DNA from 2 places in the Granulicatella adiacens ATCC 49175 genome. Region 2 is predicted to be linked to the other one. Evidence: predicted binding sites of a transcription regulator. Region 2 holds the regulator's gene; the other holds the start of a gene.

Region 1 (9,876 bases), 590 kb from region 2:
ACAATTTCATCTTGTTCCCCGATTGTCACAGATTTCTTTTCGTCTATTTGTTCATAATTAAATATTGGAACATAAACGACATGCTCATATCCCTTATCTCTACTAATATGATAATGGCCTTTAACGACTCCTTGAGCATCCGTTTCAGGAATGACTTCTTCTGTTATTTCATCGCCTAAGATTGGTGTATGTGTTTCCGTCCATCCTTGCACTCGGTGGAACGTTACCTTTTGATTTTCGTCTCGACGATAGACGCTCCATTGCGACATATATGCTTGAGAATAATTCATATATTGATCTTCAATTTGATCATTGTATTGAATACGCGCCACTAATCCAGTAGGGGTATAGCTGTCTAAAACTTTACGACTGGTACCGTGCGTTAAATCACTAATCGCATATAAATTACTTCCTGTATTATTTACAATTTCGTGTCCATTTTCATCGTAGTAACGAATCTTCACATTAATCGTTAAAGGCTTATCTGTTGCACGGTCTGCCCCAGCTGTCACACTCAGTTTTCCACCTACATTTTTAATCCAAAGTAACGCTTTTTGCTCTTCGTAAGGGGAGCTAACCAATGTATACTCATGATCCATTCGAGTCACTTGCTTGCGTTCTCCATCAACGGTTAAATACGTACCTTCCAATCCTCGTTCAGAAACGGTGACAGGTTGCCCTTGTTTTAGTACCGCCACTTGTCCATTCGAATGTTCTTCTGGAGCATTTGCCGTTGTTTGCACATTTTTAAAGCTCAATTCGTCTAAACTATTAATATATTTTACAGCTTCTGCAGGATAATATTCTGAAGCGGTCACGATTGTTTTCGCGCCATACTCATATCCTCGAATTACTGTCTGATTTCTAACAGCTTGTCGTAGGTCATTTCCTTCGAATTGGTAACTTTGAAAATCTTCAAAAGCATGCTCATGTTCTTTTGATTCTCGTTCATATTGCAGACGATTTGAAATGCGATTCTTTTTATAATTTTGTAATCTTTCTCGATTATTTTCAATGAAATTTTCAATGATATTAGCTTCATATGAAGATTCTCTCGAAATATCGTCGGAACTGCTGACTACGCGATCGGTATATTCAATTTCAAATCCAGCTTTTTTCGCTTTCTCGATGGCATTATAATAAGCACTCGATAACCCGCTATTTGGAATATCATTCAAAACAAGCCGTTTAGTGGCCCCTTTTACCTCTACATCTCGAGGATCACTTACCCCTACATTTGTATACTCATTGGACTCTGGATATTCCCGGTTATCTTCAGGAATACGCGGAGTATTCGTACGATCTTTCTCCTGGTCTTCAGGACTCACCGGATCGAGATTTGGTCTTACTTGATTTGGTTGATCGTTTATAGATTTGCCCGGTTCTGGTCTGGCAACGGATTCTCTCAATTCCATTTCCGTCGTTTCGCTAGCTGAAGTCGTTGGCGTAACTTGTTCTGAAGGAACTTCATCCGCAGCAACTCCCGGAAGAAGTAGTAGATTTGCCCCAATCATGATTGAAAAAACACCTAGACTGGTTTTTCTAATCGAAAATTTTTCTTTTTTCCCTAACATTTCTTTATAACTTTTCAAGTGATTTCCTCCCATTTCTAAACTATTTTATAAAAATCCCCATCGAATCAATAACCCCTGATTCTCATCCTACCTTTTACGATTCAATCCAGTTCCCCCGTTCCCGAATAAACTATATATGTGATTCATTCACTTTAAGCAAGTGAAACTGTTTTTAAAAAATTCAATGAATCATTACACAAAATAAATTATTTTCACCAAATCTTCAAAAACACTAACAGTCCCATTTTAGTACAAATGCCTTTAAAATAAGAAATACTTTGCTTACAGCATAAAAAGGTTCCATAATTTTTAAGGTTAATGGAACTTTTCCACCCATCTTAAAAAATATAGAACCCTTTTAATTCAAAAATCTTTCCATTATTCCTAAAAAGCACTTGTAGCGTAGTTAACTGAGAAGGATTTACACAATCTCCTTTCAAGGCACTTGTCACGTACTAACTGAGGAGGATTTACGCAATCATCTGCTCCTTTGAAGAGAAACGGATAAACCTTGGATTTTATAGTAGTGATAGTAGGGAATAAGAATCGAAATGAAATAGAGCCCCACAGCGGATGTTCCGCCATGGGGCTCTTTGAATTCGATAGGTGAGAGACTACAGGCTCGAGCCGGTCTCCTACAATCACTACTATAAACAAATCCAAGGATTTAGAAGTTTCTCTTCAAACCTTCGGTTTGTATTATTATTTGCGTAAACGTTCGATGTCTCGCGCAATCTCAACCTCTTCATTAGTTGGGATGTTTAATACTGTAACTTTCGCACCTTCAGAAGAAATGATTGCTTCTGAACGAGTATCGTTACGCTCAGGATCGATATCGCAACCGAACCAAGTTAAACCATTGATGATACGAGAACGAATTGATTTAGAGTTTTCACCGATACCAGCAGTGAAGACGATTGCGTCCACACCGTTCATAACAGCAACATATTGTCCAATGTATTTTTGAACGCGGTCAACGAAGATTTCCACTGCAACTTTAGCATCTTCATTTGTTTTACTTGCAGCTTCAACATCACGCATGTCGCTTGATACACCTGAAATTCCTAATAGACCTGATTTTTTGTTTAAGATATCAACCATTTCGTTAACGTCTGTAATGTTTAATTTGTTCATTAAAAATGCTACTAATGAAGCATCGATATCACCAGAACGAGTACCCATTGTAACCCCTGCTAATGGAGTGAATCCCATAGAAGTATCTACAGATTTACCGCCATCAACCGCAGTGATTGAAGCACCGTTACCTAAGTGGCAAGTGATGATTTTTAATTCTTCAACTGGTTTACCTAACATTTCAGCAGCACGGCGTGAAACGTAGCGGTGGCTTGTTCCGTGAGCTCCGTATTTACGAGCTTTGAATTTTTTGTAGTATTCCATTGGAATGCTGTATAAGTAAGCTTTCTTAGGCATTGTTGTATGGAATGAAGTATCGAATACAGCAACACTTGTAATGTCTGGTAAGATGTGTTTGAATGCGCGCATTCCTACAGCTTCTGCTTTGTTGTGTAATGGAGCAAATTCTGCTAAGTCTTCTACTTGTTGGATAACAGTATCATCTACTAAAGCTGAATCTTTGAATAATTCTCCCCCAGCAACGACACGGTGACCAACACCAGTGATTTCGTCGAATGAAGAAATAATGTTTAAAGCTACTAATTGTTCTAATAATTTTTCTACCGCAACTTCGTGGTTTGGAATATCTTCTACCACTTCAAATTTTTGGTCGTCTCCATAGCTGATTGAGAAGATTGAATCTCCTAATCCGATACGTTCTACTAACCCTTTAGCCACCACTTCTTCTTGTGGCATATTAAATAATTGGAATTTCAAGCTTGAACTTCCTGCATTAATCGCGATTGATTTTGACATGCACATTCTCCTTTAATTTAAAATTAAGCCCGCATCTGGGTCTAACGGATTCATTATAACATTTCTTGTGCCCATTTTTCGAATGTTAGAGTGAATTTTCTGAATTTTTCTCTGTTTTTAAATTCTGGGATATCCCCTAGAAGGACTTGACTCACTTGTTTAGCAGCTTTCCCTCGTTTTTGTACAATAAGTAAAGACTTACTAAACTGCACATCTTTAAATAAATTGCGTGGGAATGCGAGCATTGCTTGTACATATGTTTCCTTTTGCAAGTAAGCCAGTAACGTTTCTCCTTCGACAGTCTCAAATAGATTTGTCGGAACGATGAATAATCCGATTCCAGCTTCCTTCAAATAACGAATATGCTGTTCGATGAGTAAATGATGGGCAAAAGAATGACCTTCTTCATTTTCTGTCTCAAAACGAGCAGCATTGGCATCAACTGGATAATATCCAATAGGCAAATCACTCACTACGAAGTCTTGAGGATCTACCAGTAAATCTTGTAATCCATCTTGCAAAGAAGTCTTCACATCCAATTGTTCTAATGCGAAGGCTTGTAAAGCTAAATGCACAAGCACTTCATCATTATCAATAGCCGTCCCTTGGGCAGTTTTACCAGCAGATTGTAGGAATAACAAAATTGTACTTAGTAAGTTCCCACTTCCTGCCGCAAAGTCCGCAATTTGTAGCGTCATATCTTTCTTCGTCATTTGGTCAATCATATACGCTACGAGTAAGCCAATCGCATCTGGAGTCATTTGATGGTTGGTTTGTAAGCCATCTTGTTTAGCAGCTTTCAAGAACGCGAATTGAATCATCCTGCGAATTTCTTCACTCGAATAACTTGTTAAATCTAATTGTTTATACGCTTTGTTTAATTCTTGGACCACTTCGTTACTTGGCAGGCCTTCGACTTGTTGCGCAGTGTTGTCATTGACAATATTTTGTAAGGTTTCCCCTAACGCTTCAACATTCGAATAGCCGATTTCTTGTTGAAGCAGCTCTACTGCTTTTGCCAATTCCTCGAACGCTTGAATTTCTTTTCCCGCTTCGATAAAAATCCCTCCTTCTATTTTTAAGAGTTTCTCTGCTTTGAATAATATGAAATAGGTTCATTCACATTTTTTGCTAACAAAACTACGCAGAACGTTCAGATTCTATAATAGTAATACTAGCGATGTACTCAATGTGAATGATTGACTCTGGAAATTCATTTCCTAGAGTCAGTTTGAAGCTTGAGAGGAAGGAAGACACAAGGCTTCCTCCGATACAGCTAGTATAGCAATTATAGAGAAATCTGGAAAGTTCGCAGTAGTTTTGTCACTTCTCAAATTTCCTAAAAAAAAGGATGTGACTGAATGTCACATCCTACTCATTATTATTCAGCAGCAACTACTGGATAAACAGATACTTGTTTTTTGTCACGGCCTTTACGTTCGAAACGTACGATTCCGTCAACTTTAGCAAATAAAGTATCGTCTCCACCTCTACCTACGTTTTCACCTGGATGGATTTTTGTTCCACGTTGGCGGAATAAGATTGAACCACCTGAAACGAATTGTCCATCAGCACGTTTAGCACCTAAACGTTTTGCTTGTGAGTCACGTCCGTTTGATGTAGAACCGCCCCCTTTTTTATGGGCGAATAATTGTAAATTCACTTTTAACATAGTTGTGCACCTCCTTGATTGATTATGCAACAGTTACAGCTAGAAAGTCTTGATATTCTGACTGAATATCTTCTAACCCTAGTAATAGACTATTTAATAAAATTTGAGTTGTAAGTTCTTGCTCTTTCGTCAAGTCCTCTACAACTTCCATATATAAGTAACCACCTTCAACCTCATCAACTTCGACAAACGGTTGATACCCTGCTAACTTTTCAATGCTGTTCACAGTTGTAATGGCCAGAGCCGATACCCCTGCGCAAACGATATCCGAACCATGTTCACTATAGTTTGCATGTCCAGTCATTTCAAAGGAAACAATTCGTTGGTTCTTTTTGTGTACAGTCACTTGAATCATCGTGATTAAGCGTTGATTGCGTCAATAACAACTTTTGTATAAGGTTGACGGTGACCTTGTTTACGGTGTGAGTCTTTACGACGTTTGTATTTGAAAGTTACAACTTTCTTTTGACGGCCTTGTTTTTCAACAGTTCCTTCAACAGTTGCACCTGCTACGAATGGAGCACCAACTTTAACGTCATCTCCACCTACAAATACTACTTCTTCGAAAGTTACTTTGTCGCCAGCTTCTGCGTTTAATTTTTCAACGTAGATTGCTTGACCAACTTCAACTTTAACTTGTTTTCCACCAGTTTTTACGATTGCGTACATATTGCACCTCCTATATTTTAGACTAAGACTCGCCAGTTTAAAGTGCCGATTCCGGTCTTTTGTACTCTAATCCGAGCGGTTGTAGCTGTGGTGCTTCACAATTACAACACGACTATTTTAGCAAAAATGTACGCCGCCGTCAACCATTGTGACTAGCCTCTTCGTAAGTTCCTTTTGAAACTTTTGAGGTGAGAGACTAGAGGCTCAAGCCGGTGCCTCATTGCAGTTACTATAAATAAACCCTTCAGTGTTCGAAGTTTCACCCACCATTTCTATTCCATCCTCTTTTTATAAAACAGTTCAAAACTGCTAAAAAAAGTGTTCAAAACGGAAAACACGAAGGATTTTATAATAGCAGTAATGGGAAATCGTATTAAATGCGAATTAATGGTCGTAGGAATTTATTCCGTACGACCATTTTGAGGCTTTAAAGTCGAGAGACTACAGACTCGAGACGGTACCCCATTACAGCTATTATAAATAAATCCTTCAGTGTTTGGAGTTTTGAACTTCGTTCACTTTTGTCGGGGAGCACCTTGCGGTGTTTTGTTATAAAAAGAAAAAGAGGGGTGAAAAACTTTCACCCCTCTTCCTTTGATTACATCATGCCCATACCCGGATCCATCCCTGGCATTGGTGGCGCTACTGGAGCTGGTTTATCAGCTACCACAGCTTCTGTTGTTAATAATAATGCTGAAACAGATGCAGCATTTTGTAGTGCAGAACGTGTTACTTTCGTTGGGTCAACAATACCTGCTTCAATCATGTTTACCCATTCATCTGTAGCAGCATTGTATCCAATGCCTTTTTCTTCAGATTTCAAACAAGCAACAATGACTGAACCTTCAAGACCAGCATTTTCTGCGATTTGACGTAATGGTTCTTCTAATGAACGAGATACGATTTTCGCACCTGTCGCTAAGTCGCCTTCTAATTCAAGAGCATCTACTACTTTTTGAACGTTCACAAGAGCGGTTCCCCCACCTGAAACGATTCCTTCTTCAACCGCTGCGCGAGTGGCGTTTAAGGCATCTTCAATGCGAAGTTTTTTCTCTTTTAATTCTGTTTCAGTAGCGGCACCGACTTTAATTACGGCAACCCCACCTGATAATTTAGCAAGACGTTCATGTAATTTTTCACGGTCGAAATCACTTGTTGTATCTTGTGCTTGTGCGCGAATTAAAGCAACACGGTTCGCGATTAAGTCTTTAGAACCTGCACCTTCCACGATTGTAGTGCTATCTTTAGAAACCACAACTTTACCAGCTGTCCCTAATTGCGCTAATGTTGCGTCTTTTAATTCTAAGCCAAGGTCTTCTGTAATGACTTGAGCTCCTGTTAACACAGCGATATCTTCTAACATCGCTTTACGACGGTCACCGAATCCTGGAGCTTTTACAGCTACCACGTTAAATGTTCCGCGTAATTTGTTTAATACTAATGTTGGTAAAGCTTCTCCATCCACGTCATCCGCGATGATTAATAACGCACGTCCTTGTTGAACGATTTGTTCTAATAATGGAATGATTTCTTGGATGTTTGACACTTTTTTATCTGTGATTAAGATAAATGGATTATCTAAAGTTGCAATCATCTTGTCGTTATCAGTTACCATGTATTGTGATAAGTAACCACGGTCAAATTGCATTCCTTCTACAACATCTAATTCTGTTTCAATCCCTTTAGATTCTTCGATTGTAATAACGCCGTCGTTCCCCACTTTTTCCATAGCTTCAGCGATTAATTCACCAACTTCAGCTGAACCAGAAGAAATTGCCGCCACTTGTGCGATGGCTTCTTTTGATTCGACTGGACGAGAAATGCGGTGTAATTCTTCAACCGCTGCTTTTGTCGCAAGTTCAATCCCTCGACGGATGCCTACTGGGTTTGCGCCAGCTGTTACGTTTTTCAATCCTTCACGAACGATGGCTTGTGTTAAAACTGTCGCTGTTGTTGTACCGTCACCGGCAATATCGTTTGTTTTGGATGCGACTTCAGCCACAAGTTTTGCACCCATATTTTCGAAATGATCTTCTAATTCGATTTCTTTAGCAATCGTGACCCCATCATTTGTAATCAGCGGAGACCCGAATGCTTTTTCTAATACAACATTACGTCCTTTTGGTCCTAATGTTACTTTTACTGTATTCGCTAAAACGTCCACACCGCGAAGCATGGCACTTCTTGCATCTTCTGCAAATTTAATATCTTTCACCATTGTGATATCCTCCTTTATTCAACAATTGCGATAATGTCTTTTTCTTTCACGATGATATATTCTTGACCATCCAATTTAACTTCTGTGCCTGAATATTTCTCGAATACGACTTTATCGCCAACCGCCACTTGACGGTCTTCTGCAGCAGTGAATTCACTTGTCGCGATTACTTTTGCAAATTGTAATTTTTCTTGAGCAGTGGTTGGTAGGAATAATCCCCCAGCAGTTTTTTCTTCTTGCTCTACCATTTGAATAACAACTCTATCTTTTAAAGGCTTTAACATATAAAATCCTCCTTTATCTATTTTAGCACTCGAAAACCATGAGTGCTAACTCATAGTTTTATAATACTCATTTGGTCAGGAAAAATCAAGAATAAATACTTGCTTATTTCTCAAGAATTATGTAAGATTTTGACAAGAAAGGATGATTGTGATGACACGAAAAAGTTTCTTTAGAAAACTATATTTTGAAATCATATTAGCCGTCCTCTTTATCTTTCTAGCAACGACGCATTATCCTGGAAATGGATTTGACTTTATCACATTATTCTGCTGTCTATTCGCAACGACAAGCATCGTAACAAGTATCAACATGCTTCGCACCTATAACGAGTTGAAAAAACTCGCCAACCTCATCGAGAAACTTCCCGATGACGAGGATTCACTAGACGATAAAGAACCAAAAGAAAAGCACTAATCACTGCATCAACGCAAACGATTAGTGCTTTTTATGTTTTTAATTCTTACTTTGTACGAAAAGTTCTCATTTCTTACTGCTTATTTTTTATCAAGTCTGAGACTTCCTTTGAGTATCCCGTTGAGGAATGTTCGAACTGTCCTGTATTTAGATTTTTAGTCAGACTAAAACTCATGCTTAATTTCTTATTGGAGTTTAAGTATATTTTAAAGTATATTCCTCCCATAGGGTTATGCTGAATAGACTCTACATCAATTTCATAGGACTCAATAGCTCCGCCTTCTTCCAACGCTTTGTTGTCTAAGTCTTTTAATTGATTTTCAATCGATTCCTTCACTTGCGCACTTTGAACTAAAGTGACCATTTCATGCTTCTTTACCAGATTCAACGTTACAAATCCACCGATGATTAACGCGATTACCGCAACGATTCCAAGCATTCCACTACTGAATTTCTTTTTCATTTTCTTCAGCCCCCTTATGCATTTAAAGGTTCTACTTGTTTTGTATAGTATATCATGAATTTTCGCATTTTTTGAATACTCTTATTTTTATACAAAAAGGTACTGGTCCTATGTCAAGATTTAGTACAAATTAAAATGAGAGGTTCTACCTGCTAAGATGCCAGAAGAACATTTGTCTTATTATAAAGTGCTTCAAGCTCGTTTCGACAAAGTGTAACAGTATAATTATCCAAGTTTCTTATAGATCAACCTGAAAAGGTTGCTTATATAATTAATTATAAGTAAATACAGTACTATATATCCAATCTTTCTACAATCTCTCCATTTTTTTCTTTCAGTATGAGCTTTTTAATAATCTTTTCATCAAGGTACTTTGAAAACGAATTTAAGTCCTGTGATACCTCAAATACGATATTTCGTTTCATTTCATTTGTATCAAAATTAGAATCATATTTTCTCTTATCACTCCAATAATTCCAATTCACATCTGTTCTTTCATAGTAAACATAATTTTTCTTTTTAGTACTATAAATCCTTTTAGAGGTCAATGTCTTTTTGTCTTCAGATGTAAATACATCAGAATACAGCTTTATTCCATAAAAAACTTTGTATTCGCTGATTTTATCATTGGAAACATTTAGTTTAATTTCTTCATAGTCCATCTTATGCTCACTCCTTATATTTAATTTTT
Region 2 (9,876 bases):
CTTTTGCCAATATTTCTCCAGAAGTAGAAGCCTATGTGTGTGGAAAGCTAGGAATTCGTCCTCAAGAAATCTCGACACAGATCTTGGCTCGTGATTTGCATGCGGATTACATTTCTACTATTGCATTAATTGCGACAAGTATTGAAAAATTCGCGACAGAAATCCGTGGACTACAAAAATCTGAAACACGTGAAGTAGAAGAGTTCTTTGCAAAAGGGCAAAAGGGATCTTCAGCAATGCCACATAAACGTAATCCAATCGGATCTGAAAATATGGCGGGACTTTCTCGTGTCATTAGAGGGCATATGGTTACAGCCTATGAGAACGTGAACTTATGGCACGAACGTGATATCTCACATTCTTCAGCTGAACGTATTATTATTCCAGATAGCACAATTCTACTCAACTATATGCTTCGTCGTTTCGGTAATATTATTAAAAACTTGACGGTGTTCCCAGAAAACATGTTACGCAATATGGATGCAACTTTCGGACTTATTTACAGTCAACGTGTGTTATTGAAACTTATCGACAAAGGAATGAGCCGCGAAAAAGCGTATGATTTAGTGCAGCCATGCACTGCTAAAGCATGGGATGAAAAGTTAGCTTTCCGTTCTGTTTTAGAAAACCAACCAGAAATTATGTCGACACTTTCAAAAGAAGAGATAGATGATGCATTCGATTATCATTACCATATTAAAAATGTAGATTTAATCTTTAAACGAGTTGGTATTTTATAAAATTCAAATTATACTGAATATAGTGCATTTTCAACAAAAATGTGGTATAAATAGAAGGTAAAATTTAACAAAAGGAGTCATAAAATGATTAACGTAAGTGATTTAAAAGCTGGAATGACATTCATTCTTGATGGAAAATTAATTAAAGTGTTGGAAATCAGCCACCACAAACCAGGTAAAGGGAACACAGTAATGCGTATGAAAATCCGTGACGTTCGTAACGGTTCAACAGTAGATACAACAATGCGTCCTGATGAAAAAGTTGAACGTGCACACATCGATACAAAAGATGTTCAATACTTATACAGCCAAGATGGCGTTGGAGTATTCATGGACTTAGAAACATACGAACAATACGAAATTCCTGAAGAAACAATCGAACAAGAATTGAAATACATTCTTGAAAACATGGAAGTTAAAATCCAATTCTACGGTTCAGAAGTAATTGGGGTTTCATTACCATCAACAGTTGTACTGCAAGTTACTGAAACTCAACCATCAATTAAAGGTGCTACAGTTACAGGTTCTGGTAAACCAGCAACAATGGAAACAGGTTTAGTAGTTAACGTTCCAGACTTCATTGAAGCAGGAGAATACTTAGAAGTTAACACTGCAGAAGGTACATACGTACGTCGTGCAACTAAATAATGATTTATTGAAACAAGGATGAGCCTAGCGTTCATCCTTGTTTTTTTATAAAGGAGAAATGTGTATGCGGATTGCTGTGATGGCAGGAACACCTATGGACACGAAGTTAGGCGTTGATTTATTGATGGAAAATGGCTTTACTCAAACGATTTCTGTTCCGATTTCTAAAAATCCAGTCGAACAAACGACTTTTCAAGCGTTAGAAGACGAAGAAAGAGAACAATATATTAGAAATGTGATTAACGGGCTGAAAAACGATATTGACGCCGTTTTTGTATACTGTAACTCACTAAGTTCAGTTGTGAATTTCGATTCATTGCAAGAAGAATATAGACTTCCTATGATTACTCCGATGCAAATGTATCGCACACTAGGCGTCGAACATGATTATTTAGCAGTAATGGCCGCGAATTCTCATGGATTAACAGGAGTAGAAAACAATCTATATATTGCAAATCCTAATCTTAAGGTGTTTGGTGTGACGATGCTAGAACTGGTTAAAGCGATCGAAACTGGAAAACCAGAAGAGGAGATTATTAAACAATTCGATTTTCAAAGTTTATTCCACTATTTTGAAAGTACAGAGATTGAAGCAGTCGTACTAGGATGTACGCATTTCCCATATGTAAAGTCAGAATTAGAGCAACTCTCAAATATTCCAATTATTGATGTGGGTGTCTATATGATTGACCGATTGAAGAGCCATATTCAGGAGGAAAATCATGATTTCAATTGAAAAGATGAGTTATTTCTTTCGGTATGACAAAGTTAAATATAAAAATCCAGTAAAATTTCCAGAAATTGCAGAAGAAATGGAACTGTTGAAGAAGGCTGGCCAAGATGCAAGACAGGAATTCACGAAGTTAACAGAAGCGTTTCAGAAGAACTTTAAGTCATTTCGCATGGACCGAGTTAGTCAATGGATGAATCAAGCCCAAATGGCAAGACCCGCTTTTTGGAGATACTTTATCGAAGAGGGGCAAGATGAAGGAAATCCATCTTTTGCATTACGGTTGTTTTATAATGACGATAAATTGGGCGTATATGTAGAATTGAGTTTTATTGAACGTAAAATGAACGAACGCTCTCTGATGTTACAAAACAAAGTGTTGGAATGTGAACCTAATCGTAACATTTTATACGTAGCATCTGATTTTCAAAAGAATGCGACAGCTTATGAAGGAAACGTATCTAATAGAGATGAATTAATAAGAGCTGTTAAAGAAGAAGAGGTCCGTAAAGTTATTTTAAGAAGACCGGTGTTTCTTGAAAAGAACAAAGACGAAATTGAAGAAGAACTTGCGGACGCATTGAAGGAATTAATTCCGTTTTATGAAACCATTTATATGAATGAAGTAAATTAAAAGAGGTAGATTTGAAATCTACCTCTTATTGTATTTATAGAGTTCTTTAAGCTGGAGCAGGAGTACCTGGCTTTATAGTTACTACTTCTTCAGATTCAGTTTGCTCTGTAGTTGTTTCTTCTGTAGTTTCCTCTTGTGAAATAGAGACTACTTTAGTTTCACCGTTTAAGATTACTTGAGAAGCGTCTACAGATCCAACAAGGATGCTACCAGCTCCAATTACAAATAAAATAGTAACTAACTTTTTTCCTTTATTTGATTTTAATAAAGCATAGGCTGCGCCTAACACTAGGATTCCAGCACCAAGTGTCACTAAACCTGTTGATGTCCTAGTGTTTGGAAGAGAAGGTTTATTAACAAAGCATCCTACTTTTTTGTAAATTAATTTTACAGAAGTAGTAGAATTAACATCTCCCAAAAGTTTCCCAGAAATAATTTATTCTTTTTCAGAATTAGAAAGTGAATCAACATCAATATTCGTGATATTAACTTCAGTCGTACCATCTGCATATGCAGAAGTAAAATTAGAAGCGATAATTGCTGTTAAAAAAGCTAAAGAAATTAGGGCTACTAATTTTTTGAATAATTTCATAATAAATCCTTTCCTTTTATTTATGAAAATATAATGGAAATGCTGAAAATTTGCAAAGAAATATGAAATTATTGTTTTTCCTTTCAAAGGAAATTATGACGTCATATTTTTGTTTGACGTTTGACGTTCATATTGACAAAAATTTTTTCGAAAGAATCTTAATTACAAGTCACATAAGGTGCTAGAATCGTTGATGTTATAAGCGTTATACATCTGCGGAACTAGAAAATATTAAACTGAAAATCAGTCTAAAGTCCTAGTGTTTTCATGTTGACTTAATTTGACCAATGTGTTAAATTATAAATATGGTTAGCACTCGTCTTAGTCAAGTGCTAAAGAGAGGTGACTATGATGTTAACCAATAGACAATTGCTAATCTTACAATTAATCATACAATTATATACGGAAACTTTGGAGCCGGTCGGGTCGAAGAAGTTGATGGAAGTTGCAGAATTACCATTTAGTTCAGCGACGATTCGTAACGAGATGATGAAGCTTGAAGAGTTGGGATATCTTGAAAAGAACCATACTTCTTCTGGGCGAGTTCCTTCTAATAAAGGATATCGTTACTACATCGACAATATTCTACCTAGACAAAAGCAACCTGTTGCTTTAAGCGTTCGAAATCAAATTCGTGAAGTTTTCCAACAGTCAACATTAGAGATTCAAGATGTATTTCGTTTATCTGCTGACATACTAGCAACATTAACGAACTACACCGCAATTTCTTTTGGACCGGAAGTGAAAACTGCCACGTTATCGGGATTTAGACTTGTTCGCCTAAACCCAAATCAAGTGATGGCAATCGTTGTTATCAGTAATGGTTTGGTAGAAAATAAAGTCTATACAATTCCGGGAGCTATTGACGATAGTGATTTAGAAAAAGTGGTTCGCATCATAAATGATGAATTAATTGGAGTGCCGCTAGATATCGTTGCTAAACGATTAAAGACGGATCTTCCAATCCTTATGAATCGCTACATGAATTCACAAATTCAAATCGTAAAAGTAATTCAAGAAATGATGAATCGTTTCGAGAATGATCGAATGCATGTTGCAGGAAGAAGATATTTGTTAAATTACTTTGATCATCACGCTAATGTGGATCAACTCAAAGGAATTTATCAATTGATGGATGATCAGTCTAAGTTACATCAACTAGTAACCAATGATCATCAAGATATTCAAATTAGGCTCGGCTCAGAAATGGATCATCCGTTACTTGGGGACTTTAGTTTGGTAACTGCTAGTTACGAAACTCCAAACCAAGATACAGGAATGATTGCACTTCTTGGACCAAAGAATATGCCGTATTCGAATGTATTATCAATTGTAAAAGGACTCAGGGAAGAGTTAGCAACCACGATAGAAGATTATTATCGTAACTTATAGAGTAAGGAGATGAAATCTTGGAAACAAATGAACATAATACTAAAGAAGAATTAATTAAAGAAAATGTAGTGACAGATGAAACTCCTCAAGAAGAAGTTACTGAAGAAACCACAACAGAACTTTCGAATGAAGAGAAATTACAACAAGAAGTTGAAAGATTAAACGATCAAGTGTATCGACTTTCTGCTGAAATCTCAAACATTCAAAAAAGAAATGCTAAAGAAAGACAAGATGCTGCAAAATATCGTAGCCAAAGTCTAGCGCAAAACTTATTAAATGTGATTGATAATCTTGAGAGAGCTATTGCTTCTCCAAGTGAATCAGAAGATGCTCAAAACCTTAAAAAAGGAATTGAGATGGTGTATGAAAGTTTTCTTTATGCACTAAAAGAAGAAGGTATTGAAGAAATTGATGCATTAGATCAACCTTTTGATCCAACATTGCATCACGCTGTTCAGACTGTTCCTGTTGAAGAAGGTCAAGAAGCAGATAAAGTAGTGCAAGTGTTTCAAAAAGGTTATAAATTAAAAGATCGAGTATTACGACCAGCGATGGTCATCGTCTCACAATAAGAAGACGAATCTTAAAATAAATAATAAATTTCATTAATAGGAGTGAATTAAATATGAGTAAAATTATTGGTATTGACTTAGGAACAACAAACTCAGCAGTAGCTGTTTTAGAAGGTAACGAAGCAAAAATTATTGCTAACCCAGAAGGAAACCGTACAACACCATCTGTTGTAGCGTTCAAAAATGGAGAAATTCAAGTAGGTGAAGTTGCAAAACGTCAAGCAGTAACAAACCCAAATACAATTTCATCAATTAAACGTCACATGGGTGAAGCTGGTTATAAAGTAGAAATTGAAGGTAAATCTTATACGCCTCAAGAAATCTCAGCGATGATTCTACAATACTTAAAAGGATATGCTGAAGAATATCTTGGAGAAAAAGTTGAAAAAGCGGTTATTACTGTACCTGCATACTTCAACGACGCTCAACGTCAAGCAACAAAAGACGCTGGTCGTATCGCTGGTTTAGAAGTGGAACGTATCGTTAACGAACCAACTGCAGCGGCTCTTGCATATGGTTTAGATAAAGTAGACCACGAAGAAAAAATCTTAGTATTTGACCTTGGTGGTGGTACATTCGACGTATCAATCCTTGAATTAGGGGACGGCGTATTCGACGTATTATCAACAGCTGGTGACAACCATCTAGGTGGGGATGACTTCGACCAAAAAATCATTGATTTCTTAGTGGAAGAATTCCAACGTGATAACGGTATTGATCTATCAAGCGATAAAATGGCAATGCAACGTTTGAAAGATGCTGCTGAAAAAGCTAAAAAAGACTTATCAGGTGTCTCTCAAACACAAATCAGCTTACCATTTATCTCTGCTGGTGCAGCTGGCCCATTACACTTAGAAGTAACATTAACTCGTGCTAAATTTGATCAGTTAACTCAAGATTTAGTAGAACGTACAAAAGAACCAGTACGTCGTGCTTTATCTGACGCAGGTTTATCAGCTTCTGATATCGACCAAGTATTATTAGTTGGTGGATCAACTCGTATTCCAGCAGTTGTAGAAGCTGTACGTAAAGAAACTGGTAAAGAACCTAACAAATCAGTAAACCCAGACGAAGTAGTAGCGATGGGTGCTGCAATCCAAGGTGGGGTTATCTCTGGTGATGTGAAAGATATCGTATTATTAGACGTAACACCATTATCACTTGGTATTGAAACAATGGGTGGAGTGTTCACTAAATTAATCGATCGTAACACTACAATCCCAACAAGTAAATCACAAGTATTCTCAACTGCAGCGGATAACCAACCGGCAGTAGACGTACACGTATTACAAGGTGAACGTCCAATGGCAGCGGACAACAAAACTTTAGGCCGCTTCCAATTAACAGACATTCCTGCTGCTCCTCGTGGTGTGCCACAAATCGAAGTAACATTCGATATCGATAAAAACGGTATTGTAAATGTACGTGCAAAAGATTTAGGAACTGGTAAAGAACAAGCAATTACAATTAAATCTTCTTCAGGTTTATCAGATGAAGAAATCGAACGTATGGTAAAAGATGCAGAAGCAAATGCTGAAGCAGATAAAAAACGTAAAGAAGAAGTAGATTTACGTAACGAAGTTGACCAATTAATCTTCACTGTTGATAAAACATTGAAAGAATTAGATGGTAAAGTAGATGCTAGCGACGTTCAAAAAGCTGAAGCAGCTCGTGATGAATTAAAAGCAGCTGTTGAAGCAAATGACTTAGACGCTATGAAAGTGAAACGTGATGCTTTAAATGAAGTGGTACAAAACTTAACTGTTAAACTTTATGAACAAGCAGCTGCAGCTCAACAAGCTTCTGGTGCTTCTCCAGAAGGAGCAACTGAACAATCATCTTCAAATAACGATGGCGTTGTGGATGCTGACTTCGAAGAAGTAGACTAATATTTGCTAAAATGATAGGGTGTAAGACTACTTAGTGGTCTTACGCCCATATCCTTTGTAAACTAAGAAAGAAAAGGAGGGGCAATTAGTGGCCAAAAGAGATTTATATGAAATTTTAGGCGTATCCAAAGATGCCTCTGAAGCAGATATTAAGAAAGCTTATCGGAAATTATCTAAAAAATACCATCCAGATATTAATAAAGAACCTGGAGCGGATGAGAAATTCAAAGAAATCGCTGAAGCTTACGAGATTTTAGGAGACGCACAAAAACGTGCAGCTTATGATCAATACGGACACGCTTCTTATGATCCAAACTCTGGATTCAGTGGTGGCGGATTCGGTGGTGGATTTGATGGGTTCGGAGGATTTGGCGGTAATGGAAACTTTACTGGCGGATTCGAAGATATCTTTAGTAGTTTCTTCGGTGGCGGAGGCAGTCGTGCAGATCGTGCTAACATGCCACGTCAAGGGGCTGACCTTCAGTATGTCATGGATTTAACATTTGAAGAAGCTATCTTTGGTAAGGAAGAAACGATTCATTACCACCGCAGTGACGAATGTCAAACGTGTCATGGCACTGGTGCAAAACCTGGAACGCATCCAACGACTTGTTCTAAATGTCATGGTTCAGGTGTGATTAATGTTGAAAGAAATACACCATTCGGTCGTATGATGAGTCAAACAACCTGTGATGTGTGTCATGGTACAGGACAAGAAATCAAAGAAAAATGTCCAACCTGTCACGGTCATGGTCAAGTAGATGAAACACATAAAGTCAAAGTGAAAGTTCCTGCAGGTGTTGAAGATGGAAACCAAATGCGCCTTCAAGGACAAGGGGAAGTAGGTTTCAATGGCGGTCCTTATGGTGACCTTTATGTCATTTTCCGAGTTGCTCAAAGTAAGACATTCAAACGTCAAGGAGCGGATATTTATTACCAACTTCATGTAAATTTTGCTCAAGCGGCTCTTGGAGATGAAGTAGACGTACCAACTGTACACGGTAAAGTGAAATTAAAAGTTCCTGCTGGGACACAATCAGGTACGATTTTACGACTACGTGGTAAAGGGGCTCCTAAACTACGTGGTACAGGAAACGGTGACCAACATGTAGAAGTTATCGTAGACACTCCTAAGAAACTGACAGATAAGCAAAGACAAGCTTTACAAGTATTTGCTAATGAGGAAGGAACGCAACTTCATAATGGTGAGGAGAATTTCTTCGACAAGATGAAGAACGCATTTAAAGATACATTTGAATAATAGAAAAAGAACTTAGCAACGAATATGCTAAGTTCTTTTTTTGGCTTATTTTAAACGACAGCAAGACGGCGAATGATCTCTTCGTGTTCCGGATACTTTTCTAATAATTCATCTTGAGTATAGAGTATAAAATCTTCGTATTCAAAACCAGGTGTAACGCTACAACTGACAATCGCAAAATTTTCTTCGTTGTCCGATTCAATGGTAGATCCAAAGACGACTCCTGCAGGAACGGTGAATTGAAGTTTTTGACCTTCTCCTGGACCAATTTCGACTGCTTCGTAAGTACCATCAGGATGAATCATATGTACGGTAAGAGCGTGTCCAAAATGATAGTACCAAATTTCATCAGATGAGAGGAGATGGAAGTGGGATGGGTTTTGGTTCGTTAATAAAAATAAGATAGAGGTAGAAAGAGACCGGATGCGTCCCTCAGGCAGTTCTACAGTTTCAATAGCTTTATACGTTTGTCTAAAATAGCCACCTTCTACATGTGGTTCTAAGGCTAATTCTTCAATCCATTCTTCTTTCGTTTTCATAAGAGACCTCCTAAGTTATTTTCTTATATTATAGCGTAACTTTTTCTGCTTGTGAATTGTTGATAGAATGGTAATTATGCTATACTGGTACTATTGGAAAAGGAAGGAGAAGAGTCATGAAAGATAATATTGCACTTATTGTTTCGAATAAAGATGTTAAGAAAATAAGAGAGCTTTTTAATGAGAATTATCCGATTGATATCGCTTTAGCGTTAGAAGAAGTTGACGATGACGTTCTAAAGAATTTCATGTTCTCTATCTCGAATACAAGACTTGCTTCTATTTTAGAAGTTGCTGAACCTGAATTCCAATTACGAATGCTTGAGAAATTACCATTTAGACGTGTAATTTTACTGTTCCAGCAAATGTCAAACGATGATGTCGTGGATATTTTAGGGAATTTACCAGTGGGAATACGTAAGCGTTACATCAAAATGATGAAGCAAAGTTCTCAAGATGATATTCAAACGATGTTAAATTACGCTCCGGATACTGCCGGGGGGATTATGACAACGGAGTACATTACGGTAAAAGAACACTTAACTGTAGAAGAAACTCTTTCTAAACTAAGAGAGATTTCTCCAAACTCAGAAATTATTAACATTATTTTCGTAACGAGTTTACAACGGAAATTAATTGGTTGGATTGATATACGTGATTTATTCACGCATGATTTAGATGAGAGTTTACACGATGTGATGCACACGAATATTATTTCCGTCTTACCAGAAGAAGACCAAGAAGAAGTGGCCCGTATTTCTACTAAGTATGACTTATCTGTAGTGCCAGTAGTCAATAAGCAAAATGTGTTACTTGGGATCATCACAATCGATGATATCGTTCACGTCTTACAAGAAGAGCACCACGAAGATATGTTAT

What was found. The regulator HrcA, encoded in region 2, represses chaperone genes, less so after heat shock. The targets are predictions, from matches to a motif close to TTAGCACTCNNNNNNNNNGAGTGCTAA.
Region 1: a site for HrcA is predicted at 8,330-8,356, ahead of NQ540_RS02270 (co-chaperone GroES). Genes of this name have one in related genera too.

Annotation. Positions count from the first base shown of each region.
Region 1 covers NZ_CP102283.1:426,304-436,179, reverse strand. The annotation lists gene NQ540_RS02305 (GbpC/Spa domain-containing protein) at 1-1,574, opposite strand, end outside; gene NQ540_RS02300 (acetate/propionate family kinase) at 2,277-3,464, opposite strand; gene NQ540_RS02295 (class I SAM-dependent methyltransferase) at 3,518-4,486, opposite strand; gene rpmA (50S ribosomal protein L27) at 4,846-5,136, opposite strand; gene NQ540_RS02285 (ribosomal-processing cysteine protease Prp) at 5,159-5,491, opposite strand; gene rplU (50S ribosomal protein L21) at 5,497-5,805, opposite strand; ribosomal protein L21 leader region at 5,821-5,896, opposite strand; gene groL (chaperonin GroEL) at 6,404-8,023, opposite strand; gene NQ540_RS02270 (co-chaperone GroES) at 8,038-8,307, opposite strand; gene NQ540_RS02265 (hypothetical protein) at 8,459-8,722, shown strand; gene NQ540_RS02260 (DUF1310 family protein) at 8,796-9,185, opposite strand; gene NQ540_RS02255 (EXLDI protein) at 9,479-9,847, opposite strand.
Region 2 covers NZ_CP102283.1:1,020,697-1,030,572, reverse strand. The annotation lists gene purB (adenylosuccinate lyase) at 1-740, shown strand, start outside; gene efp (elongation factor P) at 825-1,388, shown strand; gene NQ540_RS05100 (glutamate racemase) at 1,453-2,124, shown strand; gene NQ540_RS05095 (ribonuclease P) at 2,111-2,752, shown strand; gene NQ540_RS05090 (hypothetical protein) at 2,799-3,170, opposite strand; gene NQ540_RS05085 (hypothetical protein) at 3,189-3,344, opposite strand; gene hrcA (heat-inducible transcriptional repressor HrcA) at 3,693-4,736, shown strand; gene grpE (nucleotide exchange factor GrpE) at 4,754-5,308, shown strand; gene dnaK (molecular chaperone DnaK) at 5,362-7,197, shown strand; gene dnaJ (molecular chaperone DnaJ) at 7,286-8,458, shown strand; gene NQ540_RS05060 (cupin domain-containing protein) at 8,509-8,997, opposite strand; gene mgtE (magnesium transporter) at 9,114-9,876, shown strand, end outside.